Regions from separate parts of the Shewanella sp. ALD9 genome, predicted to be linked through region 1. Evidence: predicted binding sites of a transcription regulator. Region 1 holds the regulator's gene; each other region holds the start of a gene.

What was found. The regulator FliA, encoded in region 1, starts transcription of late flagellar genes. The targets are predictions, from matches to a motif close to CTAAAGNTNNNNNNNNNNNNGCCGATA.
Region 2: the regulator FliA is predicted to act here: its motif matches at 6,319-6,345, upstream of CXF88_RS03270 (DUF5610 domain-containing protein).
Region 3: the regulator FliA is predicted to act here: its motif matches at 7,821-7,847, upstream of CXF88_RS06900 (cytoplasmic protein).

Annotation. Positions count from the first base shown of each region.
Region 1 covers NZ_PJCD01000002.1:2,149-13,260, reverse strand. The annotation lists gene flhA (flagellar biosynthesis protein FlhA) at 116-2,215, shown strand; gene flhF (flagellar biosynthesis protein FlhF) at 2,245-3,630, shown strand; gene CXF88_RS03520 (MinD/ParA family protein) at 3,635-4,516, shown strand; gene CXF88_RS03515 (RNA polymerase sigma factor FliA) at 4,509-5,228, shown strand; gene cheY (chemotaxis response regulator CheY) at 5,273-5,656, shown strand; gene CXF88_RS03505 (protein phosphatase CheZ) at 5,670-6,407, shown strand; gene CXF88_RS03500 (chemotaxis protein CheA) at 6,423-8,636, shown strand; gene CXF88_RS03495 (chemotaxis response regulator protein-glutamate methylesterase) at 8,667-9,863, shown strand; gene CXF88_RS03490 (membrane anchored protein in chemotaxis locus) at 9,856-10,320, shown strand; gene CXF88_RS03485 (ParA family protein) at 10,366-11,112, shown strand, end outside.
Region 2 covers NZ_PJCD01000001.1:697,343-708,454, forward strand. The annotation lists gene aroG (3-deoxy-7-phosphoheptulonate synthase AroG) at 165-1,220, shown strand; gene CXF88_RS03245 (hypothetical protein) at 1,265-1,441, opposite strand; gene CXF88_RS03250 (ABC transporter ATP-binding protein/permease) at 1,793-3,586, shown strand; gene CXF88_RS03255 (hypothetical protein) at 3,870-4,118, shown strand; gene CXF88_RS03260 (hypothetical protein) at 4,324-4,515, opposite strand; gene CXF88_RS03265 (FMN-binding glutamate synthase family protein) at 4,687-6,174, opposite strand; gene CXF88_RS03270 (DUF5610 domain-containing protein) at 6,381-6,998, shown strand; gene CXF88_RS03275 (ferredoxin--NADP reductase) at 7,141-7,890, shown strand; gene CXF88_RS03280 (Fe(3+) ABC transporter substrate-binding protein) at 8,106-9,113, shown strand; gene CXF88_RS03285 (iron ABC transporter permease) at 9,240-10,871, shown strand; gene CXF88_RS03290 (ABC transporter ATP-binding protein) at 10,871-11,112, shown strand, end outside.
Region 3 covers NZ_PJCD01000002.1:792,789-803,900, reverse strand. The annotation lists gene CXF88_RS06930 (23S rRNA pseudouridine(2604) synthase RluF) at 115-822, shown strand; gene CXF88_RS06925 (S46 family peptidase) at 826-2,982, opposite strand; gene CXF88_RS06920 (aromatic amino acid transport family protein) at 3,198-4,400, opposite strand; yybP-ykoY riboswitch at 4,659-4,769, shown strand; gene CXF88_RS06915 (TMEM165/GDT1 family protein) at 4,866-5,420, shown strand; gene mdtD (multidrug transporter subunit MdtD) at 5,432-6,841, shown strand; gene CXF88_RS06905 (STAS/SEC14 domain-containing protein) at 7,110-7,490, shown strand; gene CXF88_RS06900 (cytoplasmic protein) at 7,591-7,785, opposite strand; gene CXF88_RS06895 (MarR family transcriptional regulator) at 7,949-8,440, shown strand; gene rlmC (23S rRNA (uracil(747)-C(5))-methyltransferase RlmC) at 8,430-9,563, shown strand; gene chrA (chromate efflux transporter) at 9,742-10,893, shown strand; gene CXF88_RS06880 (methyl-accepting chemotaxis protein) at 11,034-11,112, shown strand, end outside.

The DNA of each region.
Region 1 (11,112 bases):
AACTAATCTATTTTAGATAGATAATATTTGTGGCTTAATTTTTGCTTTGTATGTCTATTCGCGTCAAATAATAGTCCATTGACGCCGTGATCTGACATAAAGGGTTCATCTTAATATGGATGCAAAAGCAGCTTTTGGCCAAATGAAACAAATGAAAGTATCTACTTTTAAAGGGATCGGAACGCCTTTATTAGTACTTGCTGCGTTAGGAATGGTGGTTTTACCTATTCCTGCTTTTTTGCTAGATATTCTGTTTTCATTCAATATTGCGTTGGCTTTAGTTGTACTCTTAGTTGCTATTTATGCTGACAGACCACTCGATTTTGCTGCTTTCCCTACCGTATTATTAATTGCAACGTTACTAAGACTCGCTCTAAACGTCGCCTCTACCCGTATTGTATTGCTTGAAGGTCATAATGGTGGTGCCGCTGCGGGTAAAGTCATTGAGGCTTTTGGTTCTGTGGTTATTGGCGGCAATTATGCCGTTGGTTTAGTGGTGTTTATTATCCTTATTATCATTAACTTTGCAGTGGTAACTAAAGGTGCGGGGCGTATTGCTGAGGTGAGTGCTCGTTTTACCTTAGATGCAATGCCGGGTAAGCAAATGGCCATTGATGCTGATTTAAATGCTGGCACATTAACCCAAGACCAGGCGCGGATCCGCCGTGCTGAAGTAACTCGTGAAGCCGATTTCTACGGTGCGATGGACGGTGCTTCAAAGTTTGTTAAAGGTGATGCCATTGCAGGGATCATGATCCTAGTCATCAATATGATTGGTGGATTTGTGATTGGTATGATCCAGCATGGATTAGACTTTTCTAGCGCGGTTGAAATTTATACCTTACTAACCATCGGTGATGGTTTAGTTGCACAAATTCCCGGTTTATTGCTGTCTATTGCCGCGGCCTTAATGGTGACGCGTCAAAACGAGTCAGGCGATATGGGCCAAATGATGTTCAGTCAGATGTTTGACAGTCATAAATCATTAGCCATTGCTGCTGGGTTACTCTTTATTATGGGTATTGTGCCTGGTATGCCTCATGTTGCGTTTTTGACATTTGCATTTATTACCGCTGGTGCAGCGTACTTTATTTACAAGCGTAATGTTGACAAAAAGCAAGCTGCATTAACGTTAGCGACTAAAGGGCCGGTTGAGAGCAAGGATAAAGAACCTAAAGATTTAAGCTGGGACGATGTGCGCCATGTTGATACTATTGGTCTTGAAGTCGGATATCGCTTAATTCCGCTGGTTGATAAGTCTCAAGGTGGTGAATTATTAGGCAGGATCAAAGGCGTACGTAAAAAACTGTCACAAGAATTAGGTTTTTTAGTGCCAGCGGTGCATATTCGTGACAATCTAGACTTATCACCCAATGCGTATCGAATTTCGTTAATGGGTGTCGTAGTGGGTGAGGCTGAAGTTAGGCATGATTGTGAATTAGCCATTAATCCTGGCCAAGTTTACGGTAAACTAGACGGTATTGAAACTCGCGACCCAGCTTTTGGTTTAGAGGCAGTTTGGATAGCGCCAGAGCAACGTGAACATGCACAAACTTTAGGTTATACCGTCGTTGATACTGCAACGGTTGTAGCGACTCACATAAGCCAGTTACTGAGTAATAATGCTGCTAAGTTATTAGGTTACGAAGAAGTCCAGCAGTTAATGGATATGCTTGCTAAGAACTCTCCTAAATTAGTGGATGGTTTTGTACCAGATGTCATGCCTCTGGGATCAGTTGTTAAAGTGATGCAGAACTTACTGAATGAAGGGGTATCGGTACGAGATTTACGCACCATAGTGCAGACACTATTAGAGTACGGTACTAAGAGCAATGACACTGAAGTATTAACGGCAGCAGTGCGTATAGCGTTAAAACGTATGATCGTACAAGAAATCTCTGGACCAGAACTCGAAATCCCTGTCATAACATTGGCGCCAGAGTTGGAACAGATGTTGCATAAGTCTATGCAGGCGACTGGCGGTGAAGGACCTAATATTGAACCTGGTCTTGCAGAGCGTATGCAGCAGTCATTATTAGACGCTGCACAGAAGCAAGAAATGGTAGGACAACCAGCCATTTTATTGACATCGGGTATGCTTAGGTCAACGCTGTCAAGATTTGTTAAATACACTATTCCAAATTTACGAGTGATTTCATATCAGGAAATCCCGGACGAGAAACAAATTAGAATTGTTTCTGCAGTAGGCCAATAGTGATAACGTCAGTTTATAGAGGTGCATAAGTGAAAATTAAACGATTTTTTGCCAAAGATATGCGCGCTGCATTGGCTCAAGTAAAAGAAACCTTAGGTTCTGACGCTGTCATTATGTCAAATAAAAAAGTCACTGGCGGAATCGAAATTGTCGCTGCTGTAGATTATGATGAACCTAAAGCCGCCATCGCATCACAAGCGCCGACTACCGGTTTTATGGATGTCAGTGACGATAGGGTGTCATTAGGCGCTAAGCCTGTGATGAAAGCTCAATCAAAGGTGAACCCACCTCCTGAGGCCGACTCTTTACAAGCCTTACTTCAAAAACAACATAATCGCATGACACAACAAATGTCTGTCAGCCAAGATGAACCGGATTTACCAGAATGGGCCCGCCAATTACAAGGGGCAAAGGCTGCTAAACCAGCATCAACTTTTCAATCGCAAGCGGCACTAGAGCAAGCTAAAAAAACCAATAAAAATCAATCTGCTGATATGGATGCTCTGCGCGAAGAAATGGCTTCATTGCGTAACTTATTGACCCATCAAGTTTCATCGTTGATGAAAGATCAAAAAAAGCGTACCGATCCTGTTGGCGCAATGCTAGAAAGTAAATTGATTGCAGCAGAGTTTTCTCCAGCCGTTGCTGCTAAACTAGCGGGGCTAAGTCAACACTACACCCCAGCCGATTTAGTGAGAGCATTACCACAAAGTTTAGCCAATTTACTCGACAATCAAGGCGACGATATAGTTAAACGTGGTGGTGTTGTGGCGTTTGTTGGTCCAACCGGTGTAGGTAAGACAACTTCTTTAGCTAAAATAGCCGCTCGCTTTGCCGCCCATCATGGCCCAGAGCAGGTAGCATTGATTACCACCGACCATTATCGTATTGGTGCCTATGAGCAATTAGCGACTTATGGCAAAATAATGGGCTGTCCGGTTAAGCAAGCACATGATTTAACCGAATTAGAACAAATTTTATATCAATTTAGAAATCGTAAGTTAGTATTAATTGATACCGCAGGTATGGGACAGCGAGATATGCGCTTATATCAGCAACTGGATAATTTAACAGCAAATAGTAGGATCCCAATTCGGAGCTACTTAGTCTTATCTGCGACTGGTCAACGTCGTGTGTTACAAGATGCTGTAGAACATTTTAAACGAATTCCATTAGCGGGTGCGATTTTAACAAAGTTAGATGAATCGATATCAATTGCAGGTGCATTGAGCGTATTGATTCAAAATGAGTTACCATTAAGCTATGTTACTGACGGTCAACGTGTTCCTGAGGACATGAAAGTAGCAGATACGTTAGAGTTGGCTAAAAAGGCTCTCGCGGCGTTAAATGAAACAGAACAACAATCGTCACAAGACACAGTGTGGTCTAATGACACAGCCTATGCATTTGAGTAAAGATATGACTCGGGATCAAGCAAGTGGTTTACGTATGATGAATCAACCAAATAACGATAAAGTTAAAGTAATTGCCGTATCCGGTGGTAAAGGCGGAGTGGGTAAAACCAGTGTGTCAATTAATACTGCGGTAGCACTAGCTGAAAAAGGCAAACGCGTATTAGTGCTTGATGCCGATTTAGGTTTAGCCAACGTCGATGTCATGCTTGGGATACGTGCTGAGAAAAATTTATCTCATGTTTTGTCCGGAGATGCCGAATTAGATGACATCATTGTTCGTGGACCTAAAGGTATTGGTATTGTTCCTGCCACATCGGGTTCTCAAGCGATGGTTGAGTTGTCGCCAGCACAACATGCTGGACTTATCCGTGCATTTAGTGAAATGCGAACTCAGTTCGATATTTTAATTGTGGATACTGCTGCTGGTATATCAGACATGGTGCTGAGTTTTTCTCGTGCATCACAGGATGTATTGATAGTCGTTTGCGACGAACCAACATCAATTACTGATGCTTATGCGCTGATTAAAATTTTAAGTCGTGAACATGGTGTGTTCCACTTCAAAATTGTGGCAAATATGGTACGTAGTTTACGAGAAGGTATGGAATTATTTGCTAAACTCAGTAAAGTGACGGATAGATTTTTAGATGTTGCTTTAGAATTAGTGGCAACAATACCATTCGATGAAAATTTACGTAAAGCTGTTCGTAAGCAAAAGTTAGTTGTTGAAGCGTATCCTAAGTCGCCTTCAGCTATTGCTTATCATGGATTAGCCAATAAAATTATGACTTGGCCAGTTCCACAACAGCCAGGTGGTCATTTAGAGTTTTTTGTTGAACGTCTTGTACAACGTAAGCCGATACAAGAAGGAAGAACGAGTGAATAAAGCCGCCGCGTATACTCAGTTCGATAACAAAACGTCTATTGTTGAACAGTATGCACCGTTGGTAAAAAGAATTGCTCATCATATGCTGGCAAGATTACCAGCATCGGTGCAACTTGATGATTTATTACAAGCTGGGATGATGGGGTTACTTGAGGCCTCATCTAAATTTGATAACAGTAAAGGGGCCAAGTTTGAAACCTTTGCAGGCATCAGAATTCGTGGTGCAATGATAGATGAAATTCGACGTGGTGACTGGGTTCCGCGCTCAGTTCATCGTAATAATCGTCTAGTAGCACATGCAATTGATGAATTGGGGCAACTGCTTGGAAGAGATGCCAATGATACAGAAATTGCTGAAAAACTTGATATGTCTCTCGATGAATACCATCATATCTTAAATGATGTTTCTGTTGGTAAAATCATAGGCATAGAAGACCTTGGTGTGTCGCAAGATGTGTTAATCACAGACAACGAAACGCCAGATGAAACCTTTGACTCGCTTGCTGAAATTCAATTCCAATCTGCATTGGTTGAAGCAATTAAGACATTGCCAGAAAGAGATGCATTAGTGTTGTCGTTGTATTACGACGAAGCATTAAATTTAAAAGAAATCGGTGCCATCCTTGAAGTTAGCGAATCGCGAGTAAGCCAGATATTAAGTCAGGCAATGCTCAGATTAAAAGCGAAACTCAAGCATTGGACACAAGAATAATAACTTATCTAGAGCAAACGAGTGTCAGCTCACCGGAGGAAACCTTGGACAAGAATATGAAGATTCTTATTGTTGACGATTTTTCAACAATGAGGCGTATCATTAAGAACTTGTTGCGAGATTTGGGATTTAATAATACCCAAGAAGCAGATGATGGCTCAACAGCCCTACCTATGTTACAAAAAGGCGATTTTGATTTTGTGGTAACAGACTGGAATATGCCTGGAATGCAAGGTATTGATTTACTTAGAGCAATCCGTGCAGATGATTCGTTAAAGCATTTACCTGTGCTAATGGTAACTGCAGAAGCTAAGCGTGAACAGATTATTGCTGCAGCGCAAGCCGGTGTAAATGGTTATGTCGTAAAACCTTTTACCGCAGCTACGTTAAAAGAAAAGTTAGACAAAATCTTTGAACGACTCGCATAAGCAAGGATAAGTCATGCAGGCATCAATATCGGGGTTAATCACTCTCGAACAGGCCCAAGAACTTGTTGAATTGCTTACCTTGGGTCAACAAGATAAAGCCGATGAAATGATCAGAGAGCTTGCAACGCCATTGCAGCGTGAGCTTTTTGAAGAAGTTGGTAAGCTAACTCGACAACTCCATAGTGCACTAAAAGATTTTCAAGTTGATAACCGTTTATCTGAATTAGCCAATACCGAAATACCAGATGCTAAAGAAAGATTGAACTATGTTATCGACATGACAGAACAAGCCGCAAATAAAACCATGGATGCAGTTGAAGAATGTCTACCTTTGGCCGATACCATCATTAGCAATATACAATCAGTGACGCCAATGTGGGATAAATTGATGCGTCGTGACATAGAAATGGGTGAGTTTAAGTCACTTTGTCATGATGTTCAGCAGTTTATGTTACATAGTGAAAATGATTCTAATCGTCTTCGCGAGTTATTAAATGAAATTTTGATGGCGCAAGACTTCCAAGATTTGACGGGGCAAATGATCCGTCGAGTGATTGATTTAGTTCGTGAAGTAGAAAGTAATCTGGTCTCAATGCTAACGGTATTCGGAGATCATACTACCGAATCATTGCCAACTATAAACGAAAATAAAATAGAAGCAGAAGGTCCCATCATGCATGCTGAACTGCGTGAAGATGTGGTGACAGGTCAAGATGAAGTAGACGATCTGCTATCAAGTCTGGGTTTCTAATTAGGAGTCAATTTAATGTCTTTTGATGTTGATGAAGAGATACTCCAGGACTTTTTAATTGAAGCTGGCGAGATTTTAGAGCTTCTACAGGAGCAGCTAGTTGCTCTTGAAAATAATCCTGATGACAGTGATTTACTCAATGCTATTTTCCGTGGATTCCATACTGTTAAAGGTGGGGCTGGTTTTTTAAGTCTAAAACCGATGGTTGACGTGTGTCATGAAGCTGAAAACACGTTCGATTTATTACGCACCGGTAAACGTGGCGTAAATGCAGAATTAATGGATATTATTTTGCAAGCGGTCGACGCGATTAATTCCATGTTTGCTCAAACTCAACAGGGAGAATCACAAGACCCTGCTGATTCTGCATTACTTGCTAAACTCAAATTATTAAGTTCAGGTGCGCCATTACCTTCAGAAATGTCGGCAGATGAGCCAGAACCAATTGAAAATATTGTTGAATTCAGTGATCCTGAATATGTTGAAGATATTAGCATTCCCTCAGCGGAAGTATCTGACACTGGCAGTATTGATGACATTGATGAGTCAGAATTTGAGGCGTTGCTTGATGCCTTACATGGTCCGGGTAAAAGTCCTGTTGCAGCTAAACCTTCTGAAGTAAAAAAAGACAATATTGATTCAAAGCCTGCCGCAAGTAGTAGCGATGAAATCACTGATGATGAGTTTGAAGCATTATTAGATGAATTACATGGCTCAGGTTCATTTGAAGCTAAAACCAAACCTGCAGCTCCAACTAAGCCTGCTGCAACGCCTATTGTTGAACCCCTTGTTGATTCTGATGAAATAACTGACGATGAATTTGAACGTCTTTTAGATGAATTACACGGAAAAGGTACTGCGCCAGTTGCTAAATCGCAAACGCCTCCTCCAGCTCAACCTTCTAAAGCCGTTGCTCCTGAGCAAGCAGCAAAAGTTAGCCCAGCTCCTGTTGTTAAACCAGTAGCGACATCAGTCCCTGTAGTTGCTCCAAAGGTTGAACCTGTAAAAGACAAAACACCTGCTAAAGCGGCGTCTGTCCCACAAGGTGAAACAACGGTTCGTGTTGATACTGCTCGTTTAGATCAAATCATGAATATGGTTGGTGAGTTAGTGTTAGTGCGTAATCGATTGGTTAGTTTAGGCATTAATCGTGAAGACGAGGAGATGTCCAAAGCGCTAGCAAACCTGGATTTGGTTACGGCTGATTTACAAGGTGCGGTGATGAAAACCCGCATGCAACCGATTAAGAAAGTTTTTGGTCGTTTCCCGCGTGTTGTTCGTGATTTAGCCCGTACCTTAAATAAAGAAATTGATTTAATCATGATTGGTGAAGAAACCGACCTTGATAAAAACTTAGTTGAAGCGTTAGCCGATCCTTTAGTCCACTTGGTTCGAAACTCAGTCGATCACGGTATCGAAATGCCGATAACTCGTGAAGCTAGCGGTAAATCTCGAACCGGTACCATTACCTTATCGGCTAGCCAAGAAGGTGACCACATCCTGCTTAAAATTGAGGATGATGGCGCGGGAATGGACCCTGAGAAGCTAAAACAAATTGCGATAAGTCGTGGTGTGCTTGATGAAGATACCGCCTCGAGAATGACCGATAACGAAGCTTACAATTTGATTTTTGCCCCAGGGTTTTCAACCAAAGTTGAAATTTCAGATATTTCAGGCCGTGGAGTGGGCATGGATGTGGTGAAAACCCGCATCAACCAACTTAACGGTACTGTTTATATTGACTCAATGAAAGGTAAGGGTACTGTTCTCGAAATTAAAGTGCCATTAACCTTGGCTATTATGCCAACATTGATGGTTGATGTGTCTAATCAAGTTTTTGCACTACCATTATCAAGTGTGAATGAAATCTTTAATTTAGATTTAACAAAAACCAATATAGTCGATGGTCAATTGACGGTGATTTTCCGTAATAAGGCCGTGCCATTATTTTACCTAGAACATTGGCTGCACAGTAAAAAATCAACATTTAAACATGGTGATAAGAAGCATGGTCATGTGGTTATTGTTCAGCTTGGCACGATGCAAATTGGCTTTGTTGTAGATGCATTGATTGGACAAGAAGAAGTGGTCATTAAACCGCTTGGCAGTATGTTACAAGGTACTCCAGGTATGGCGGGTGCGACAATTACATCCGATGGTGGTATTGCACTGATTTTAGATGTGCCAGGACTGCTAAAACATTACGCTAAAAGCAAAAAAATAAAATAAAAATAAAAGTTCCATTATTTAAGGAATTAAATGGCCATAAAAGTACTAGTTGTAGATGATTCTAGCTTTTTTCGACGTCGAGTCAGTGAGATTGTCAATCAAGATCCTGATCTCGAAGTCGTTGCCGTTGCTGTTAATGGCAAAGAAGCTGTTGATATGGCTGCAAAGTTAAAGCCTCAAGTCATTACGATGGATATTGAAATGCCTGTGATGGACGGTATAACTGCTGTCCGTGAAATTATGGCTAATAATCCTACTCCCATTTTAATGTTTTCATCGTTAACTCATGATGGTGCTAAAGCGACACTTGATGCGTTAGAAGCAGGTGCATTAGATTTTTTGCCAAAACGTTTTGAAGATATAGCAACCAATAAAGACGATGCGATTCTTTTGTTACAGCAACGAATTAAAGCATTAGGTCGACGTAGGATATATCGGCCAAGTTCGTTAACACCTACTTCATTACCAGAATCTCGTCGTTCAACGATTGCGGCTCCAGATATCAATACGCCTCGTCGTCCGCTAAGCAGTCGTTTAGCTTCCACAACAACGCCTGTAGCGACTCGTTCCAGTTTATCCACAACCTTAGCAGATCGTCAGAGCGCTAATCCGACAACGTCTACAATATCGTCTATTCGGGCCAGTGGTAAGCAATATAAATTGTTACTCATCGGGACTTCAACCGGTGGGCCAGTAGCATTACAGAAAGTATTAACTGCATTTCCTGCAAATTATCCTCATCCCATAGTGTTGATACAGCATATGCCTGCGGCGTTTACTCCAGCCTTTGCAGCTCGTTTAAATACCTTGTGTAAAATTGAGGTAAAAGAAGCCGAAAATGGTGATGCCATGCGCCCTGGTTGTGCTTATTTAGCGCCTGGAGGCATGCAGCTCATGATTGAGCGAAGCGGTATTTCTGGAAGACTTAAAGTCATTTCCGGAACCCAAGAAATGAACTATAAGCCGTGTGTTGATATTACTTTTGCATCAGCATCCAAAGCTTTTGGCGGTGATGTTTTAGCGGTTGTATTAACGGGAATGGGCGCAGACGGTAGAGAAGGTGCCAGAATGTTAAAGTCTGTCGGTGCCACTATTTGGGCGCAGGATGAAGCAAGCTGCGTGGTATATGGTATGCCTCAAGCTGTAGCATCAACCGGTATCGCAACTCACTCTATTTCATTAGATAATATGGCTGAAGCTATTTTAAAAGAGTCTAGTCGTGGCTAAGCCAGAATACTCATTGCGGACGAAGCAAAAACTGGGATTTTTTTTGTCCTTTATTGCCATAGTAGTATTAGCGGGTTTGTATATTGACGCTGATCAAAAAGTGACGTTATTAGAGCAGGATGTAGCACGATTAACGGCGTCTCAAGTGTTATTGATGGTACCCGATGATCAGGCCGCGAATATTGCTAATTGGTTAACTCAACATCCTGAACAAACTCAAGCAATCATAGCGTCAGCAGGAAAAAAACAAGCACAAAGTGTGCTGTTTGGTCCGGGTTCTTTAGATGATGCACCGCTTACTGATATTGATAAGGTTGAGCACGATACTGATGTTTCTGCTGAACAAAATGATCAAGAAGTCATAGTGTCAGAAGATGCTCAGGGGGTTAAAGTGATCCGTTTACCTAATGGTGGCATCCGTGTAACAACCCGCGATGATAAACAACACAAGCAGTAGTCAATTTACCATAACAATATCATTATAATGAGTTGAGAGGCTTCTTTGAAAGTATGGACGGTAGCTAACCAAAAAGGTGGGGTAGGTAAAACCACCACAGTAGCCAGTTTAGCCGGAGCATTGGTTAAACGTGGCCAACGAGTGTTGATAATCGATACCGATCCTCATGCTTCATTGGGCTATTACTTAGGTATTGATTCAGACGAAGTGCCTTGCTCGCTTTATGATGTTTTTTTGAATCATCAAACACTGACCCAAGAGTTTATTTTACAAAATGTGCTTCCAACTCAAATTGAAGGGCTTGATATCATTCCGGCTAATATGGCGTTAGCGACACTTGATAGGTCACTAGGTCATCAAGAAGGAATGGGGTTGGTGTTACGTAACTTATTGTCATTGCTTGAAGATAAATATGATGTTGCTATTATCGATTGTCCGCCAGTATTAGGGGTGTTAATGGTTAATGCATTAGCAGCAAGTCATCACATTATTATTCCTGTTCAGACTGAGTTTTTGGCGATAAAAGGACTCGAACGTATGGTGAAAACCATGGAAATAATGGGGCGTTCTAAGAAAACCCGTTATAGCTATACTGTATTACCTACAATGTATGACAAGCGCACTAAAGCGTCCCCAATAGCGTTACAATTTTTGCAGGATAAATATGCTTCAACACTGTGGCCCAATGATGTAATACCTGTAGATACAAAATTTAGAGATGCAAGTTTGGCTCATTTACCCGCATCACATTATTCAGCCAGTAGCCGAGGTGTAAAAGCATATAATCGTTTG
Region 2 (11,112 bases), on a different contig from region 1:
CGGCACTGATGAATAATACTTGATTGATTTGTCGATAGATACTGGTTAAATTGATGATTCATGTTCATTTTTTCGATGGTTTTTTATCATTTTTAATGAATCGTATCAGCTGATTTATTTATTGAATCAGACTCATAAGACGTTTTGCCGGAGTTGTAACCACTATGCATTATCAAAATGACGATATTCGTATCGATGAAATAAAAGAATTGCTTCCACCCATTGCGATTCTAGAACGATTTCCGGCAACCGAACATGCATCATCAACTGTTTTCAATGCGCGTAACAGTATTCATCAAATTCTAGCCCGTAAAGATGATCGCTTATTAGTGGTGATTGGCCCTTGTTCAATTCATGATCCTGTTGCCGCCTTAGAGTATGGTCAACGCTTAGTTAAATTGCGGGAACAGTATAAAAATCAGCTTGAAATTGTCATGCGAGTGTATTTTGAAAAGCCGAGAACGACAGTAGGTTGGAAAGGGTTAATTAATGATCCGTATATGGATAACAGTTTTCAATTAAATGATGGTTTACGGACCGCTCGTAAATTACTCGTTGATTTAAATGACTCTGGTATACCAACAGCAGGTGAGTTTTTAGATATGATCACGCCTCAATATGTTGCTGACATGATGTGTTGGGGCGCTATTGGTGCACGTACTACCGAATCTCAAGTACACCGTGAACTATCATCGGGGCTATCTTGTCCAGTAGGATTTAAAAATGGTACCGATGGAACCATTAAAGTGGCTATTGATGCCATTGGAGCTGCGAGCGCTCCACATCATTTCTTGTCGGTCACTAAGTTTGGTCATTCAGCCATAGTGTCAACCAAAGGGAATCCAGATTGTCATATTATTTTACGTGGAGGTCGGGCGCCTAATTATAGTGCCGAACACGTGTCCGATATTGCCAAGCAGCTGGCTAAATCTGGTTTGACAGATAATATTATGATTGATTTTAGCCATGCTAATAGTAGTAAAGATTACAAGAAGCAGATGATGGTTGCCGATGATGTTGCAGGGCAAATATCTCAAGGTAATCATGCTATTTTTGGTGTGATGGTTGAAAGTCATTTAGTTGAAGGACGCCAAGACCTTATTGAAGGTAGTGCATTGTGTTATGGACAGAGCGTAACAGATGCTTGTATCGGCTGGGATGATACAGAGTCACTTTTAGCAACACTAAATAAGAGTGTACTTGACCGTCGTAAAGCTTGATATTTGATTAGTTACACCTAAAAAAATAAGGCGCACAATGCGCCTTATTTTTTTATATGTTGTACTAAGTATTCATTGGCCTTAGCTAAACTGCCAAACGCTGAAATAAGATTATCACGTCCTTTATCTTGCAGTTCAGGGTTACCTGATTCAATCATCATCCATACCCATGTTTGTATTAGTTGTAATGGTGGGTATTGAATTTTCGAGCTATCCAACATAAAGCATCCTTTAAACTAGTAAATCGTTGTTTGTTTATTATCAAACAGGCGTTTATCTGTGCTTGAAGAGTAACAAATTCTGCTGACAGAAATAACTCTATTTAGCTTAAAAAAGCATAAAATGACTAAAAAAATTTAAAAAGTAGTATTTTAGTCTGTGTGATTTCATTCATTGATAGTTCTAAAGTACTATTTACCTGACGCTCAAATAGCCCTTTTATGATAAACATGAGTGTGGGCTTAATCCATAGTAATGTGACCGATGTCTGATTAGAAAATGACATATAATAAGACAATCAATATTAGGTCGTGGCGAACTGCCTATAGCAGTGGTAATTAATTGGAGCATAAATGAGACCTTCTGCGTATTTCGAAGGCCCGGTAGGGAAGTTAAATTGGCATGTTTTAAGATTATTATGGCCATATTTATTAGAATTTAAAGCACGAGTGTTGTTAGCAATGATTTGCTTAATCGTTGCTAAAATTGCGAGTGTTGCACTGCCATTTATTCTGAAAGAATTAGTCGATACGCTTGATAAGCAATCTTCAGCCCAGCTCATCGCAGTTCCTGTTGGATTGGTGCTAGCTTACGGCATGGTACGTTTGCTGAATGTTATAATTGGCGAGATACGAGATACGTTATTTGGCCGTGTTACCGAACGCGCTATTCGCCGCCTTGGAAGAGCCGTTTTTGAACATTTACATCGGCTCGATCTTGATTTTCATTTAGATCGCCGTACTGGCGGCCTGTCTCGTGATATTGAACGCGGCACAAGTGGCGTCAGTTTTTTAATGCGCTTTATGGTATTTAATATTGTGCCAACCCTGCTTGAGATTGCCTTAGTGATCGGTATTTTCTTTTATAACTATGGCGCCAGTTTTGCACTGATCACTTTATTTTCTGTGGTGGCCTATATTGGTTATTCAATTGTGGCGACAGAGTGGCGCACCGGTTATGTGCGCGATGCTGCGAGAGCTGACTCGCTGGCTAATACGCGTTCAATCGATAGCTTGTTAAATTATGAAACTGTAAAATATTTTAACAATGAAGAATTTGAGTCACAACGGTATGATTCCGCACTTGAACAATGGGAAGTTGCAAAGCGAAAAAACCGTTTATCATTGTTTGCTCTTAACGGTGGACAAGCATTAATTATTGCTGTTGCGATGACGGCTATGATGGCGCTGGCGGCTTATGAAGTGAGCCAAGGCTCGATGACAATTGGTGACTTTGTTCTCATTAATGCTTTTATGATGCAGCTGTTCATTCCATTAAATTTTTTAGGCTTTGTTTACCGTGAGATCCGTGGGGCATTAGCCAATATTGAACGTATGTTTGATATTTTAGACAAACAACCACAAGTGTTAGACCGCGTCGATGCTATTGAAGCCAGTCCAACTGTCGGGGCAATAAAGTTTACTGATGTGAGCTTTCATTACGACCAACGCGCTATTTTAAACAGCGTTAGTTTTGATGTGCCAGCAGGGAAAAAAATTGCCGTAGTGGGCGACAGTGGCGCAGGTAAGTCAACTATCATTAAACTGTTATTCCGCTTTTATGATGTTGACCGTGGGTCTATCACTATTGATGGTATTGATGTGCGTCAACTTAGCCAACAGGCCTTACGAAGAGCCATCGCCGTGGTACCGCAAGATACTGTGTTATTTAATGATTCTATTTATGAAAATATTAGGTATGGTCGCTCAGATGCGACTCACGATGAGATTCTCGCGGCGATTAAATTGGCTCATTTGAGTGACTTTATTGAATCATTGCCGGATAAAGGTAACACCAAGGTCGGTGAGCGAGGATTAAAGCTCTCCGGCGGCGAAAAGCAACGTGTTGCTATTGCACGCGCGGTGTTGAAAGGAGCGCCTATTTTAGTGTTCGATGAAGCCACATCTTCATTAGACTCACGCTCAGAGCAAGCCATTTTGAGCGCCTTGCGAGATGCAGCCAAAGGCCATACAAGTTTAGTGGTCGCCCATCGTTTATCGACCATTATTGATGCTGACCAAATCGTTGTATTGAGTAAAGGTAAGATTGTTGAACATGGAACTCATACCAGTTTGTTAGCTCAACAAGGGCTTTATGCTCGGCTTTGGCATATTCAACATGAACAAAAAGATCTGCCAAATGATTAAGGGTTGGTCAATGGATATCGCGCTATGATGTTGTCGGGTAAAATACTGTCGTTGCCACAAATAAAAATCTCTCTATAGCGTAAACACTCAGTATCTGACTACTTTAACAGCGCTGAGCGGTGTTTAAATCGTCTGGATATATTTAACGCGAATGAATCTTTTGACGACAGTGATCAACGCAGTTAATCTATAGCCTAACTTGTGGGTTATTTATTCCAGATAACTTTATTTTTCAATCAATTGGATTTTATCAAAGGTGCGAATTCGTGTATGGAGGTGACTTGTGCATAATATTGCGTTAATTGCGGCGCTAGAAGGCACCCGACATCAAGTGACAACCGATTGGTTTGCTATTATGGCAATGCTTAAAACGCGTAACATGTCTGATGATGCTATTAAAATAGTTTATAACGACTTATGTGCCGGTTTGAGAGTAACGACTCGAGGACTCACTTTAGCTAAAGCAATGAACAAAGACCTTGATAAAAACATTATTAAACAAAGTGATGATCCGCAGGACATGCTTTCTTAGTTTACATCGCGTTAATCAACTTATGTTGGTTCATTGATTTGCACATTATGCAGATAAAGTGATATCAACGGATGTATTTTGACATGTTCAAATGACTTTAGTCGTTAGTATTTGGCTGGTTTACGGTATCAAATACTTGGAAGAAGATAGGAATTATAGTGAGTTGATTCAATGGTAACGAGTGCTGCTACTAATGATCAAAAGCTTACTTTTTCTGCCAACCAATACAGACCATTTTTATGAGTGCAGCTGGAGAAGGATCTAAAGTTAAGCGTTTGATTTTTCCTTGTTCAAAACACACAAATTCACCTTCGATTTCTGTCATTCGATTACAGTTTTTACAGCTTAAACTTAAGCTTTTGACATTTAGATCTGCTGCATTCGTTTTTATGTTCAACACGAAATCCCCTGAATTGATGCCTCTTTAAAATCACATTAATACTGCTTATTGTGATCGATATCAAAGTATATTGTACACCTATTCTTAAATTCGGCAAAGTAATCCGCTGAGTGCCCCCCAGTAATCCGCTCAGCGCACCCAAGTTATTCACTGGGGTTGAGGTTTAATTTATTGCATATGTCGGTAATGTTTATCGAGAGTGACCGCTACACCCGTTGATTGCACTATTCGGGCATGATGGCGGGTTAAGTATCTTGGGTCGGTTACACCACATGAATGTGCGATCATGGTTAAATCGTAATGTAAGAAATGATTGTAGTTTGCGACGCGTGCAGATTTATCTTTTGGATCCAAGCCTTTTTGCAATCGTATATTATGGGTCGTTATACCGGTTGGGCAGGTGTCTCGGTTGCACTGTAACGATTGAATGCAGCCCAAGGCAAACATGTTTCCGCGAGCTGAAGCAATAAAGTCGGCGCCAGTGGCTAATGCCCATGCCACGTATGACGGCATGATCATTTTACCGGTCGCAATCACTTTAATGCGTTGTTTAAAGCCGCGTTCATTAAGTAAATCAACCAGTAACGGTAAACTTTGGCGCAATGGTAAGCCGACATTATCCATTAAGGCTTGTGGTGCCGCGCCCGTACCACCATCTGAACTGTCTAAGGTAAAAAAGTCTGGCGCATATTCAATACCACGACGTTCAATTTCATCTAGAAATTCTGTAACCCATGACATGTCACCTAATACCGCTTTAATACCGGTTGGTTTACCACTGATATCTCTTACTTGATTGATCATATCGACAATGTCAGCAACATTATGTAATTCAATGTGGCCATTGGGGCTTATGGAGTCTTGTCCTGCTGGGATACCGCGAATGGTTGCGATTTCTTCGGTGACTTTTATCGCCGGTAAAATACCACCTTTGCCAGGCTTAGCACCTTGGCTTAATTTAATTTCGAACATTTTTACTTCAGGATGAGCGGCAATATCGGTCAGTTTTTGTGGGTCTAAATGACCATGCTCGTTACGCACACCATATTTAGCGGTACCTATCTGAAACACTAAATCACAATGTCCTTTTAGATGATAAGGACTTAACCCACCTTCGCCAGTATTGAGCCAACAGCCTGCTTTTGCTGCACCATGGGATAGTGCTGTAATGGCTGGGCGAGACAAGGCACCAAAGCTCATGGCCGAGATATGGCAAATTTTATCGGTTGTGTAAGGGTGTTTACATTCAGGACCAATGATTACTGCGATGGTTTGGTGAGTGTCATGATCACTGACGGGGAATGCTGAGTTCATGAACATTACCGCACCCGGTTTATCCAGAACTTGTGTCGACCCAAACGCAATTGTCCTGTCAACATTTTTAGCTGCGCGATATACCCAACTACGTTCGGCTCGATTAAACGGCAGTTCTTCGCGATCTTGAGAAAAAAAGTATTGTCTAAAAAACTCACCTTGTTTTTCAAATATATATCGAAATCGACCGATAACAGGGTAGTTGTGTCGAATGGCTTGTTTGGTTTGCAGTTTATCAGCGATAAACATGTAAATTACAGCGATCAGTAATAACCAAAATAACACTAAGAAAAGACCAGAAAAAATATCTATTCCCCACATGAACCAATGTTGTTGCGGCATGTTGTTATTCCTATTTGGCTATCAATCTGATTACCATATTAGCAGATGTTCATTTGGGCAAGTTAAATTGATGATGTTAATCAACAGGCTATTCTTTAGTAAAATTGATATAAATAAATTTCTCTTAATTGTTTTAATTTATGACTTTAGAAATGATTTTTTTGGTCGATAATTAAGCTATCGGTCATTGTATGCGAGCTAATATCATGGAAATTAAACAATCAAATAGCAGTAATGCCAGTCCACTGCGTGACAATAAAACAGTTAATACATCGCAAACTTCATCAAGCCACCAAGCTGAGAAAAATTCCCCGGTTGAGCCTAAGTTAACCAGTAATCAGCTAAGTCGACAAATGATGAATAATTCGATTTTAGCGGCGCAAGAAGAAGTCAGTATTGCTGCGGGTGATAAGTCTATGGCATTACTTTACCGTGCCGCGATTGAAGCCATTAATGAAGAGCTTGCGCCAACACTGGGGGAGAACTCAGTCCAAAAGAGTATTGAAAGTGGAGTGGATTACTCTCCTGAAGCGACAGCCGATCGTATTGTCAGCTTTGCCACAAATTTCTTCTCGGTACATCAACAACAAAATAAATCCATGGGGTTTGATGAGCAAGTTAGCAGTTTTATGGTGAAAATTGGTGATGCTATTGATCAAGGTTTTAAAGAGGCTAGCGATATCTTATCTGGGCTCAAAGTATTAGAAGGCGATATTGCAGTAGGAGTCGATCAAACCTATGAGCTCATACAGCAAAAACTTGCTCAGTTTCAACAAGACCGCCTAGATGCCCATTCAGCTAAGCAAGATTCATCAACTACGTAAACTTAGCTCTGTTCTTTTAAGTGAGTTAATCGCGTGTGATTATTCACTATAGATATAAATCGGGGAGGCTTTTAATTAAGCAAATATCTGTATAGATTGGTATTATAGTAAATACATACGCCAGTCTAAAAGGAACAAAGTCATGTGGATTACCGGTACCGTGCTAAAACGCATTGATTGGAATGATAAATTATTCTCGTTGCGTATCAAAGCCGATGTCGAACCTTTTATCGCAGGTCAGTTTATTAAGCTCAGCCAAATGCGTGATGATAAACGTGTCGCGCGTGCGTATTCGCTTGTAAATCCCCCCGGGACTGATTATGTCGAGGTGCTGGCTGTTGCGGTAGAGGATGGTCAGTTATCTCCAGATCTAAAAGCATTAAGCCCAGGTGATACCATTCAAATCACGCCCAAAGCGACCGGTTTTATGACCTTAGATGAGGTGCCTAAAGGGGCATTGCAAGGTAAACACCTATGGCTGTTATCAACAGGCACTGCAGTGGGGCCTTTTATCTCTATGCTTGCAACCGATGAGCCTTGGCAACGCTTTGAAAAAGTCGTGCTAGTTTATGGTGTAAGACTTGGTGAAGATTTAGCTTATTTAGAAACGATTAAACAGTTTATTAGTCAATATCCTCAACAGTTTGTGTTTATTCCCATTGTGACCCGTGAAGAATATCCCGAAGGCTTATCATGTCGTATTCCTGATGGCATTAGCAGCGGATTAATTGAACAGAAAGCAGGCTTAGGGATTAATGCGGAACATTCTCAAGTGATGATTTGTGGTAACCCAGGAATGATAAATGATGCGCAAACCGCTTTAGTTGAAAAAGGCTTAGTAAAAAATCTTCGACGAGCGCCTGGACAAATTACGGTCGAAAAATACTGGTAGTGTTTTGGTCAATCATAATTCCATGATAGTGGCTTAAGCTTGCCATATTGGCTTACAGCATAACAATTTGATGTTTTAGCCTTGGCGTTTTAACCGCTGAATGTGAAACAGCACTTGCTCCTTTTGATATGATCACTTACCCTGTTGCAATTGATAACCATTATCAATTGCGCCGATGGCGGCGGAATATTGATTCAGTTAAGGAGCGTTGATTAATGAAATTGCTAAAAAGTGTCGCATTATTAGGCTTGGCTTGTGTTGCTTCTTCTGTGAGTGCTGCAGATGCATTAACGGTTTATTCTTATCGCCAAGCTTTCCTGATTGAACCTATTCTAGAAAAGTTTACCGAGCAAAGTGGTGTCGACGTAAAGGTTGTTTTTGCTAAAGATGGCATTGCAGAACGTATGGTGCGTGAAGGTCGCCTATCTCCCGCTGACGTGGTGTTAACATCTGACTTCTCTCGCTTAATGGAATTAGTGGAAAAAGATCTTGTTTCTCCCGTCGACAGTGCGGTGATTAATAGCAATATTCCCCCTCAATATCGGTCACAACAGAACAATTGGTATGCGCTGACGATGCGTGTTCGTAATCTGTATTCTTCAAAAGAGCGTAGCGGTAAAATTGACATCGATTACGAAGACTTAGCTTCAGTAGAATACAAAGGTAAAATTTGTACCCGCAGCGGTAAACACCCTTATAACGTCGCATTAGTGGCGTCGATGATTGCCCATGACGGTGAAGCGAAAACGAAAACCTGGTTAGAAGGGGTAAAAGCTAATTTAGCTCGTAAGCCTCAAGGCAATGATCGTGATCAAGTATTAGCAGTTAAAGAAGGCATGTGTGACATTGCTATCGGTAACAGCTACTACTATGGCAACATGCTGATGGATAAAAATCAGAAAAGCTGGGCTGAAGCGGTTGAAATTAACTTTCCTAATCAACAGAACCGTGGTGCTCATGTAAACGTATCAGGTATGGCATTAGCCAAACATTCACCGCATAAAGATAATGCGATTAAGCTAATGGAATTTCTTACTTCAAACGTTGCACAGAAAATGTATGCTGAAGTTAATATGGAATATCCGGTAAAGGCTGATGTCGAACCGTCTGAATTAGTGGCGTCATGGGGTGATTTTAAAGCCGATAGTTTGCCTATCTATAAGTTGGCTGAATACCATCAAGACGCTGTAAAACTGCTTGATGAAGTGAAATTTGATCTTTAATTGAAGCTTGTTTAAACATTATCAGCGCATTATCGATATGATTGATAGATTGATAGATTGATAGATTGATAGATTGATAGATTGATAGATTTATTGATGGTGCGCTAAGTTAACTCGGTATTATTTATGATTTTAGGTTTAACCAGAAGCTGGTCGCTTGCTGGTTATTTTATTACGGCAATATTAATCTTGCCACTGATTGCCTTAATTGTGCAGTCCACTCTTCCTGATCAAGCTGTATTTAGCCATTTATTCAATACAGTGCTACCGACATACATAGTCAATAGTTTATTGCTTATGTTGTTGGTTGGACTCGGAAGCCTACTTTTAGCGATTCCTGCTGCTTGGTTAATTGCCCGTTGTGACTTTCCCTTTCGCCGTTACTTTCAATGGCTACTCCTTCTCCCGTTAGCGATGCCAGCCTACATTGTGGCTTATGTTTATACCGACATGCTTGATTATGCAGGTCCGGTGCAACGTGTATTGAGGGCTTGGTTTGACTGGCAATCTCCCCACGACTATTACTTTCCCGCGATACGCAGTCTTGGCGGAGCAGCGATAATATTATCGTTAGTATTGTTTCCTTATATTTATTTATTAGCGCGTACTGCGTTTATGGAGCAGTCTTCCAGTTTGTTATATGCATCGCGTGTCATGGGATGTAGTCCGTGGCGCAGTTTTTGGCGTCTTGCGCTGCCAATGGCAAGACCCGCTTTGGCTGTCGGCGTTGCACTTGTGGCAATGGAAACCGCAGCAGACTTTGCCACCGTGAGTTATTTTGCTGTACCGACATTAACCACAGCAGTTTACGACACGTGGCTCGGCTATGGCAGTTTAACCGCGGCAGCAAAGCTGTCAGCCATTATGCTGTTAGTGGTATTTTCTATGATTGGGGTTGAGCGTTTTGCCCGGCGGAAACAACAATTATTTCAAAAACAATCTTCTCTTAATGAAGCTGACAGATATGTGTTGTCACCAAAAATGGCTTGGGTCGCATTAGGCTATTGCGCTGTTTTGTTATTTACAGCCTTTTTATTACCTTTCATTGTGTTGTGTGGATATGCTCTCGATTATTTCAATGAAAGTTGGGATGTTCGATTTTGGCAGTATAGCCTAAACAGTTTATATATTGCCGCTATTGTCAGTGGTGTGTGCGTAGTCCTATCATTGATATTAATGTTTGTACGCCGTGTGAGTCCGCGACAAAGTGATCAGCTTCCCGCAAGATTGAGCAGTACTGGTTATGCTTTACCGGGAACGGTGTTGGCGATTGGTGTATTAGTACCTCTGACGTTTATCGACTTTGCGATTAACGATATTTACGATTGGTTTGGCGCCCAAGGCCCAGGTTTATTGCTGACTGGCAGCGTGTTTGCACTGATTTTTGCTTTTTGTGTTCGTTTTATTGCTATATCCATCGGCAGTTTAGAAAACAGTTATAAACGTATTTCCCCTTCTTTAGACATGGCGTGTATTACCTTAGGACGAACGCCTACTCAGCTACTATGGCGAGTACATTTGCCTTTATTACGCAAAGGGATTTTTGCCGGTGCTTTGTTAGTGTTTATTGAAAGCATGAAAGAATTACCCGCAGCGTTATTATTGCGTCCTATAGGATTTGAAAACTTGGCGACTTATGTTTTCCAATTTGTCTCAGATGAAAAACTAGAACATGGCGCATTGGCCGCTATTGTGATTGTGTTAGTTGGGCTTGTACCCTTGATTTATCTTAATCGCTCTATGGAGCAACAAGGCTAATTATGTCAACCTTAACCATTGAAAATGTTTGCAGCGATTATCACGGTCAAGTGGTGTTGCGCCATTTAGATCTTACCTTGGCGCAAGGTGAAATTGTCGCATTATTAGGCCCCAGTGGCTGCGGCAAGACAACACTGCTGCGCGCGATTGCGGGCTTACAAGCCATTAGCAAAGGTTGCATCAGCATCAATGGGCAAACGCTGAGTGGTGATGGTGTGTTTGTTGCGAGCGAGCAACGTGG
Region 3 (11,112 bases), 790 kb from region 1:
TTGAGTACTATCTATGACATCAATGCGATTAAATCTATGACATCAATGCGATTAAATCTATGACATCAATGCGATTAAATCTATGACATCAATGCGATTAAATCTATGACATCAATGCGATTAAGTCATTATTTGGCGGTGTGTGGTGTGGCGTCAAGACGCCAAGCTGCACGGCTTATCGACAGTGGTCGAGTGAGTATTAATCATCAATTAGCTAAACACACTGATCGAGTTAACCTTTGCGAAATCGAGACAATTCTAGTAGACGATAAACCGATCCTTGCTGTGCAAGATAAACAGTATTGGCTATATCATAAGCCTGTTGGAATGGATTGCCGTTTATTAGTTGATGATCCTCACAGCTTACTGCATGTATTACCTGAGTTACCAAGGTTGTATCCTGCAGGGCGTTTGGATAAAGATTCTCGTGGTTTGCTACTACTCACTAATGATGGTCAATTAACGCAAGCGCTCATGCATCCCGATTATTATCATCCTAAGACATACGTGGTCCAAGTTGATAAGCCAATTAGTGCTAGTTTTCTATCGATGATGACAAAGGGTGTCAGTTATGGCGATGTGCAAACTCGACCATGCGAAGTTCGGCCATTGAGCCTGGCGAGTGCAGAAGACAGGTTTGAGATTGTATTAACCCAAGGATTAAATCGGCAAATACGCCGTATGTGCAAAGCATTAGGTTACAAAGTGATTGATTTAATGCGAACACAATTATTAGATATACGTATTGATGAGCTTGCAGAAAAAACAATGCGGCCATTAACGACCGCAGAGTTATTGAGTCTTAAACGTGCAGTAAACTGAACGTTATCTAACGATTTCCATTTCAGCTAATAAGTTGTCAGCATTATCTAAATACTGCATTACCCATAGCATGTAGCGGCTGTCTACTTGGATAGAACGGTTACTTTGTGAGTCGTATCCCCAGTCTCCAATGATACTTTCGTACACACCATCAAACAGTAAACCCACTAGTTCAGCACGACCGTTTAAGGTGGGTGAGCCTGAGTTACCACCCGTTGTGTCTAGGGTAGATAAGAAGTTAACCGGTACAGAGTCAACCGCTTTGACGTAGTAATCGCCGTATTGCTTTTGTTTAATCAGCTCAAGTTGTTTAGCTGGCGCATCGAAAGGATCAACACCAGTGTCTTTGGCTAAAATGCCTTCTAAGCGGGTAAAAGGCACCGCCACTAAACCATCCTGTGGAGAATAACCTTTCACGTTACCTACCGTTACACGCAGGCTTGAGTTTGCATCAGCATAAACAGGTTTTCCTAACTCGCGATTGTAGGCAATGATAGCGTCCATATATTGTGGACGTACTTTCATTAAGTCACCTTCTAATTGCTTTTGCTCTTTTTCGCGCGCCATGTCAGCATCATAGGTTTGTACTGCAAATTGAATGAATGGGTCGTTAGATGCTTTAAAGTCGGCAACCGATTTGTTCATCCATGCTAAGCGAGTTTCTTTATTGTTTAGCTTGGTGTTGGCGTACATTTTATCGAGTGTTTTAGCTAATGCTTTAGCATCGAACTTGCTGCTAATACCAAAGGCTTTATCTAAAGCGGCTAAATGCTGCTCTGCAGGTAGTGCAGCATAACGTGTCAGTAAATCGGCTAGCAGGGCTTTATCGACACTGGCAGCATAACGGCGATCAATCCGTTCCATGCTTGAAGTGAAGTTGGTCATGTCACGTTGTTGGTAGCCTGGTTCACGTGCCATATCAGCTAAGGTTTTCTCATTAGCTAAGCGATACAAATCACGTGCGGTAGTGACCATAGTGGTGTAACCGATGTAACCTAATAAAATGTCACGTTGCTGATTTTGCTGACTCTTTGCCACTAACTTTTCTAAGCTTGATAGTGTTTCGCCATATTGCTGTTGGCGTTTTTTATCTTTACCAATCCAGTTTGCTAAATCGCTTTCTATTTTCTCACGATCAGCGAGCATGGTTGATTTTCCATAATACTCAATCATCGAGGTAAAGTTTTTAGCATAATTAGCTAAACCAGCAATCAAGCTTTCGTATTTAATCCGTTCGTCGCTGCCTTCAGAAGCTGTTTCTTTGATGATGCTAATCATGCGCTCTTGTAGGACTTTGCCTTCTGGATAAGCCCAATTAAACTGATTGTTAACTTCATCGGCTGTGCGGTAACGGTTGGTACGGCCAGGATAGCCAGCAACCATCACAAAGTCGCCATCGCTAACGCCTTTAGCTGATACTTTTAAAAAGCTTTTTGGCTCGTACGGTACATTGTCTTTGCTAAAATCGGCAGGCTTGCCGTCTTTAGATACGTAAGCACGATAAAATGAGAAGTCTCCAGTATGACGAGGCCACATCCAGTTATCGATATCACCGCCGTATTTGCCCACGCTAGCGGCTGGGTTATAGGCTAAACGTACGTCACGAATTTCTAACTGCTTAACAAGATAATATTCTAGGCCGCCATGGAAACTATACACCTGGCAACGGTAACCATCTTCTTTTTCACATTCAGCAACTAAGGTTTTTTCTTGTAGTTCTATACCTTTATAAAACTCATTACCCACTTTATCCATCTGGTTTGCTTTAACTTTATCAGTAACATTGGTTACCGCTTCAGTTACAAAAATACGTGAACCAGGTGTCGCAGGTAATTCTTCTGCGTAAGTTTTGGCTAAAAATCCGTCTTTAAGGAGGTTTTTTTCTGGGGTGGAGTTGTACTGAATTGAGCCATAGGCACAGTGATGGTTGGTAACCACTAAGCCTTTTGGCGACACAAATGATGCGGTACAACCACCCAGGCTGATAACGGCATTCATTGGGAATTCGGTTAATTTTGAAATTGAATCAGCGCTTATTTCTAAGCCTTTTGCTTTAAGTTCATCAGCCATTGCGGGAAGTTGATGTGGTTGCCACATACCTTCATCTGCCGCAGCGCCAAAGCTGGCTGCCATAGCGACAGTTAATAACCATTTTTTCATTATAATAATTCCATTTGGGGTGTTCACGGGTAATCAATATTGCCGTAAGTCGTGTCGATTTCTTGTTTAATCATCTAGGTCAGTGTTGGCGGACTATAAAAACGTCGGACCATAAAAACAAAAAAGTCAGGCTAAGCCTGACTTTAACAAATGTTTTACTATCTTAACAGCGTTTGAAAAACTCGCTTACAAATCCACTTTATCAGTCATCCGATTTAGGCTAATGCCACCATCAACTGCGCCACAACAATTAATGTGCCCAGTAATCCTGCGGCGATAAGCCCCAATGTGCCACCAGACACTTGATATCCGCCCATTTTCTGCGCGCGTTGCTTTAATGCCATCGCAATGGGTAAATAGATAATCATCACCACTAATGGAATGGCTGCAAAACCAAGCACTTTGAAAAATCCGTCTGGGTAGTAAAGCGCACATAACAGCGGCGGTATAAAGGTTATCAACCATGTTTTAGCACGACCAACAGCGTCATCTTTAGCTCGGGTCAGTTCGGCGACATAATCAAATAGGCTCATGGTGACACCTAAAAATGAGGTCACCAATGCAAGGTTGGCAAACAGATCAATTGCTTGGCTGATAATGTGTGACTGGGCTAAGCCTTGCAAAGCAGCAACCAGTTTAGGCAGTGAACCACCAAAGCTATGAACTGTTTCGCCGCCTAAAGAACCTAGCGTTACGAGCAACCACAGGATGTAACAAACCAGTGGAATGGTCGAGCCTATTAATAACACTTTTCTAAGTGATGCAGCATCACCTTCTAAGTAGCGCACAATGGTGGCAATACACACATGGAAACCAAATGAAGTGAATACCACTGGGATGGCTGCTAACCATAATTGTTGCAGGGCGGTGCCCGAAGCCACATCGGTTGAATAATTGTTTAATGCACTGATTAAATTAACGTCTGGTAATAGAAATGCCACCACAATGACCAGCAGCACCACCATAGAAGTAAATAAAATACGTGATACTTTATCAATCCATTTAACACCAATGGCAATCAAGCCACCAAAAATAACCGTAAACAGTATGACGGCGACTTGGTTGCTCATGTTAATGCCGATGGGTTGTAAACGGGTTTCTAATAGCGATGACCCTCCCATTAGATACACCATGGTTAAGGCGAATAATAAGCTAAGGAATGAGCCACCTTGAATGAGCTGGCCGACTTTGCCCAGTGTTTTACCGGTAATGGCATGGACGTTATCGCCGACACCACTATGAAGATTAATTTCTAACATCAGTAACGAGGTGTAAGCCGATAAACCCCAAATAACCACTAATAAGATTAATGCGGGGATCATCCCCAAAGCTGCTGTTGCTAATGGTAGCGCTAGCATGCCTCCGCCAATTGCCGTTCCCGCGACAATCGAAATAGAACCTAAAGTTTTAAAATTCACAGAAAACGTCCTGTTTAATTATTATTTTATTTGTGTCGGACATTAGCAGAAGGGTGACAGAGCAGGCAAGGATCTTTGACTGTTAAAGGCTAACAGCTATGTTTATAAACAATTACACAACAATAGACCAAACTTTTTTACACGTGATTATTGCAATAGCGTAGCATTACGGCGTTACGATTAGGGTAAGGTTATTTATATGTCGAATTTACAATGTAAAATGAGTGCGTTGAATAAAATTATTTAATCGTTATAATGCGACTTGTTTTAGGGGAGTAGCTAATCTTGTCTTGCTGTTATGGCACACAAGATGTCTGTATCAACATAATTGGCCTCACGCCATGGTGCAGACAGTAACACACTGTTAATCAGTGATTTTACCAAGCGAGACCTAAGCACAGTAACTGCATCAAGGGGTATGCGGTGGCTCGTGCTTAGTTGTCATTTACCCCTAGGAATATCACATTGGAAGCTTTATTCGCCTCAACTCTTACTGTTGCCATCGCTGAAATAGGCGACAAAACTCAATTATTAGCCTTACTGCTCGCGGTGAGATTTAGCAATAAAACCGCTATAATCTCAGGCATTTTGTTCGCCACATTATTAAATCATTTTCTTGCTGCATGGTTAGGTCAATGGGCCATTACGTGGATTGATCCACAATGGGCGACCTATCTGGTGGCCGGGTCATTTTTTGCTATTGCACTATGGGTGCTGATACCCGATAAAATGGATGATGATGATAATCGCTTCTATAAACTCGGTGCTTTTACTGCGACGTTTATTTTGTTTTTTATTGCTGAAATAGGGGATAAAACTCAAATTGCGACAGTAGTCTTAGCGGCAAAATACCAAGCACTGACATGGGTTGTCATCGGCACGACATTGGGAATGTTAATTGCTAATGTCCCCGTTGTGCTGGCTGGGCATTTTAGTGCTAACAAATTGCCCATGAAACTGATTCATCGCGGTTGTGCTGTGTTGTTTGCGCTACTTGGGGTCGCTACACTGCTGTGGTAAAAGGAGGTTCCATGTCCGATAACCAAGTTCTTGATGCAGATACTGCCCGCGGGTTGCCCTGGGTTGTTGCCATTGCTTTTTTCATGCAGTCACTCGATGGAACGATCCTTAATACTGCATTACCCGCTATGGCCAGTGATTTAAATGAAGACCCGCTGCGTATGCAAGGCGTGATTATCGCTTACATGCTCACCGTGGCATTGCTGATCCCTGCTTCTGGCTGGATCGCTGATCGCTTTGGCACCAAAAAAATCTTCTTTGGTGCGATCTTATTGTTCAGCTTTGGATCATTGCTTTGTGCATTGTCCAATTCATTAGACATGTTGATTGGTGCTCGGGTGGTACAAGGGTTAGGTGGTGCTTTAATGTTGCCAGTCGGCCGACTTGTAGTGCTGCGGGCATATCCACGTTCGGAATTGGTACGGATTATGGGCTTTATCACCATCCCCGGTTTACTGGGGCCACTGCTTGGTCCAACGATGGGCGGTTGGATGGTGCAATACTTGACATGGCATTGGATCTTTTTGATCAATCTGCCTGTCGGTGTAGTCGGTTGTTATGCGGTGTGGAAGTTCATTCCAGATCTGCGTGGTAAGGAAAAATCACGTTTCGATAGCTTCGGATTTTTGTTGTTTGGGGCTGCGATGTTATTGATCACCATCGCTATGGAAGGACTCGGCGAACTGCACTTGCCGCACTTACGGGTGATGTTGCTGTTATTTGGTGGTATGGCGTGTTTGATAGCATATTGGCTGCGGGCTGGTCGTATTAGTAATCCACTGTTTTCGCCATCGCTATTCAACACCAAAACATTTGCTATTGGTCTTTTTGGTAATCTGTTTGCGCGTTTGGGCAGTGGTGCATTGCCATTCTTGGTGCCGTTGTTGCTGCAAGTTGCACTGGGTTATTCACCATCTCAGGCTGGAATGAGTATGCTGCCGCTGGCCGCTGCAGCAATAATGGCCAAATCAGTGGCTCGACCGATTATCGAACGCTTAGGTTATCGAGTAGTGCTTACCGCGAATACTTTGGCGCTTGGCGTTATGCTGGCGACCATGGGCTTGGTTAGCGAACAAACTCCTTACTGGTTGCTATTAGCTCTGTTGGCGATTCTTGGCGCGATTAACTCGTTACAATTTACGGCCATGAATGCCGTGACCTTAATAGATCTTGATGATGTTAATGCCAGTAGCGGTAACAGTCTATTGTCGGTAGTAGGTCAATTATCATTAAGTTTAGGGGTTGCGTGTGCAGGTGCTTTGCTCGGTGGCTTCAGTACCGATGTCGGCAGCGGTACAGGGGGAACAGTACTTGGCGCTTTCCAACTGACGTTCGTTACCGTTGGTCTTATGACAATGTTAGCCGCAGTGATATTTTCGCAATTATCTAAAGACGATGGCCGTCGGATAACCCATTCATAACAGTGCATCATTTCGCCGATTTCGGATAAAAAAAGGTATTTTGCGATTATTTATAACGCGGTATTTTTTACCAAAATGATGCTCTGAATATGATGCAGATAAACCTCAATTTTAATTTCCCATTAGTTTTTTGTGCAGTCCGGCACACACTTCATTGTATGGTTGGTTAAAATATAATCATGCATAAGCTTTATGGATAGCCGTGTGCATGTAAATGTGTAAGCGGATGGTAAACGGATAGTAAGCTGATAGTTAAAGGAGTCACGATATGGATATGAAGAAACATGGTTTATCGATAGGCATAAACCGAATTGAAAATGTGTTTTTTGTGACATTAAAAGCCATTGGCACATTAACCCACGAAGACTATCTCGTCATTACCCCTATGCTAGAGGGGGCATTAAGCCAAGTTGATCAACCTAAAGTGAGTTTATTTCTCGATGCTACCGAGCTCGACGGCTGGGATTTACGCGCCGCGTGGGATGATTTAAAGCTGGGGTTAAAGCACAAATCTGAGTTTGAAAGAGTGGCGATTTTGGGCAATAGAGATTGGCAAGAATGGGCGGCCAAAGTCGGTAGTTGGTTTATTGCGGGCGAGATAAAATATTTCGACGATGAAGATGATGCGTTGAAATGGCTTCGATACTAATACGATGTTCAAGGTATGTTTATCTCGAATGATGCCTAGATCTTTACCGTTGTGATGGCATGATTAACCCTAGGAACAGATTCTCTAGGGCTATAAGCATTTACGCCGTGGTATTAACATTGTGACCACTGTTGCCAACGGGCTGCGGCGCAGGTGGTTGCGCTGCTTCAATGAGCTGCAATGCCATTTGACCTTCAATCTTTTGCTGTTCTTTAGCCATTACGGCCACTTTTAAGCTGCTGCCAGAATCAATCGTTGTTGGCATTGAAGACGGTGAATTAACACTAATTGACATGGTTAACCTTAATATAAAGTCGGATGGTAATAGTATATCGGCTGAAAATCAAAATGCTTGACACATTTTTGCTAAAAAGCATTCGTTGAGCTTTTTTTGATTATAGGTTGCGCACAACCAATGTTATAATTAACTCATATTATTGGTTAGTGGAGTGAAGCCTATGTCTAATAAAGCGCTTACTGAGTCTCAATTACCTTCAGCGCAAAACCCGCTAGCACTTGAAAATCAAGTGTGTTTTTCATTGTATAGTGCGACTAATGCGATGATCCGCGCATATCGACCATTATTAGATGAGTTATCGCTGACTTATCCTCAGTATTTAGTGATGATGGTACTTTGGAAAGAGCCGGGGATTAGTGTTAAAACCTTAGGTGAAAAATTACATCTAGATTCTGGAACGTTAACGCCCTTGCTAAAGCGTTTAGAAGGCAAGGGCTTAGTGAGCCGTGGTCGCAGTGAGTTAGATGAACGCGTGCGGGTGTTACATGTTACTGAGCAAGGCCAGCAATTACATCAGCAAGCGTTGAGTATTCCTGAACAGATGCGTTGTAAAGTAGGTGGCACTATTGAAAACTTACAACAATTAAAGCAACTGTGTGATCAAGCATTTACCATGTTAAATTCCGGAGAGGCGAGCAGCTGTGAAATGTGATTATTTTGAGCGTGGCGATTGTCTGTCATGCCGCAATATTCAACTACCTATGGTTGAGCAAGTGAGTGTAAAGCAACAACAATTAACCGATTTGTTTCGCGGCATCTCAGTTAAACAATGGTTAGCGCCAATATTAAGCGCAGAATCAGGTTTTCGTAATAAAGCCAAAATGGTCGTTTTAGGTGCAGCTCACAAACCTATTTTAGGTTTGGTTAATCCTAAAGGGGAGCCGGTCAGTTTATGTGACTGCTCGTTATACCCTAAAGATATGCAATTATTGTTACACCGTTTAGAACGATTTGTGCAGCAAGCTGGTATACCGCCTTATCGGGTCGATAAAAGCAAAGGCGAGCTAAAATTTATTTTATTGACTCGCAGCCAAAGTAGTGGCCAGTTTATGCTGCGTTTTGTATTACGTAGTGACCAAGCCATCGTGAGAATTGAACGAGAATTACCCCAATTATTACAAGAGTTTCCCGAAATCACCTTAGTCTCGGCCAATATTCAGCCAATCCACATGGCTATTCTAGAAGGCGAAAGGGAAATATTTTTAACGGAAACAACACGATTAGAAGAACAACTTAATAATGTACCGTTGTTCATACGGCCAAAAAGCTTTTTTCAAACTAATCCGGAGGTTGCCGCCCAGTTGTATCAAATAGCGAGGGAGTGGGTTACTGAATTCAAACCGAACTATATTTGGGACTTATTTTGTGGTGTCGGTGGATTTGGGCTTCATTGCGCTAACAGCAATACCCGTTTAACTGGAATTGAGATCGAATCTGAAGCAATAGAATGTGCCATCTTGTCAGCAACCAAACTAGGGCTTACGCAAGTGGATTTTAGTGCACTCGATTCAACTCATTTTGCTAAAGGACAATCTGCTCAAGATAAACCGGATCTTATTATTGTCAATCCACCTCGGCGTGGATTAGGCAAATCATTATGCGATTTATTGAGTGAGTTTGCGCCTAAAGCAATCGTGTACTCTAGTTGTAATCCACACACCTTAATGAGCGATTTAGAGTGCATTACGGGTTATCAAATCACCAAAGTTCAAATGTTTGATATGTTTCCTCATACCGATCATTTTGAAGTACTGGTTATGCTAGAACAGCTGTAATAGTCTTTGCTATCAATTAAGGTGTTTTATAATCGAAATTAAGTACTCGTTTGGTGTCGCTAAATTATAGGTTATATCGAACAAAGGTAGCTGTTAGGTTGTGGTATATATTGTCATCATAAAAATGTCATCTCAATGTCATAACATTGTTTATTAACATAAAAAAGGTACTAGGACGATGTGGCAAATTTTCAGTCGCTTTTTAGCGTTAGGGTTAATCAGTTTCGGTGGCCCTGCGGCTCACATAGGCTATTTTAGAAAAGCATTTGTTGACGACTTACAATGGCTAGACGGTAAACAATATTCAAGTTTTATCGCCCTGAGTCAGTTTATGCCTGGGCCAGGCTCAAGCCAGATAGGGTTTGCAATTGGATATCACCGAGGTGGTTTATTGGGCGGATTAGCCGCCTTTTTAGGTTTTACCTTGCCGTCTTTTTTACTGATGTTTTTATTTGCTGTGACCAGTGCTCAATGGTTGGAGATAACGGCCGTAGAGGGGGCTATTCATGGCTTAAAGCTACTGGCAGTGGTGGTCGTAGCGGATGCGACTTTGTCAATGTTCAATCAATTCTGTCAACGAAAAACCGCTAAAATACTCATGGCTGCCACCGCCGTTGCTGTCATATTAATGCCTTCATTATTAATGCAAATTGGCGTACTAGTTGTGGCCGCTATTGTTGGAGTCATGTTGATGACTCGGGGTGAGCGTATTACGCCAGACACACCTGCTATCGAGCTTAATTATGCTTGGTTAGCGTTATTTATTATAGGCATCGCAGCATCTTTATATTTGATCAATCAACCTGACAGTCTTGGACAGATTTTTGCGCAATTCTTCCAAGTGGGCAGTTTAGTATTTGGCGGTGGGCATGTGGTATTGCCCTTGCTTGAAACCAGTGTCGGTGAATACATTACCCCAGATCGATTTTTAACTGGCTATGCACTTGCGCAAGCCATTCCTGGCCCTATGTTTACCTTAGCAACCTTTTTAGGGGCAGATTTATGGTTAGAATCTCCTATTTTGGGTGCGTTAGTGGCGACGTTAGCTATTTTCCTTCCAGGTTTTTTATTGATGCTGGTGGGCTTAAAAAGTTGGCATTCTATTAGCCAACATCCTGCCATAGCCGGTGCGTTAGCGGGGGTAAATGCAGCCGTTGTTGGTTTATTGCTTTCAGCACTTTATCAACCTGTGTTTACTAGTGCGGTGATCATGCCGCTAGACATGGCATTAGTGATCATTGGTTTTAGTATATTAAAAGTCTTTAAGCCCGGTCTTGTATGGTTGGTAATAGGATTTGCAGCAATGGGCAGTGGATTGACAATGTTGTAAAAAGGTTATTATATTGGATGACTTTGCGATAGGTCTCACTTTATTGAGTTGCAATAGTTTGTTAGCTTAACCATCTATAATAAATAGACTATTATATTGATAGACTATTACCTTAAAAGACCTTCAAAAGGCTGGCCACTATGTTGAGATCTTCCCTACGCAATAAACTACTGGGGTTATCGCTAATTCCGCTTTCGTTAATCCTCGTCGTACTACTGA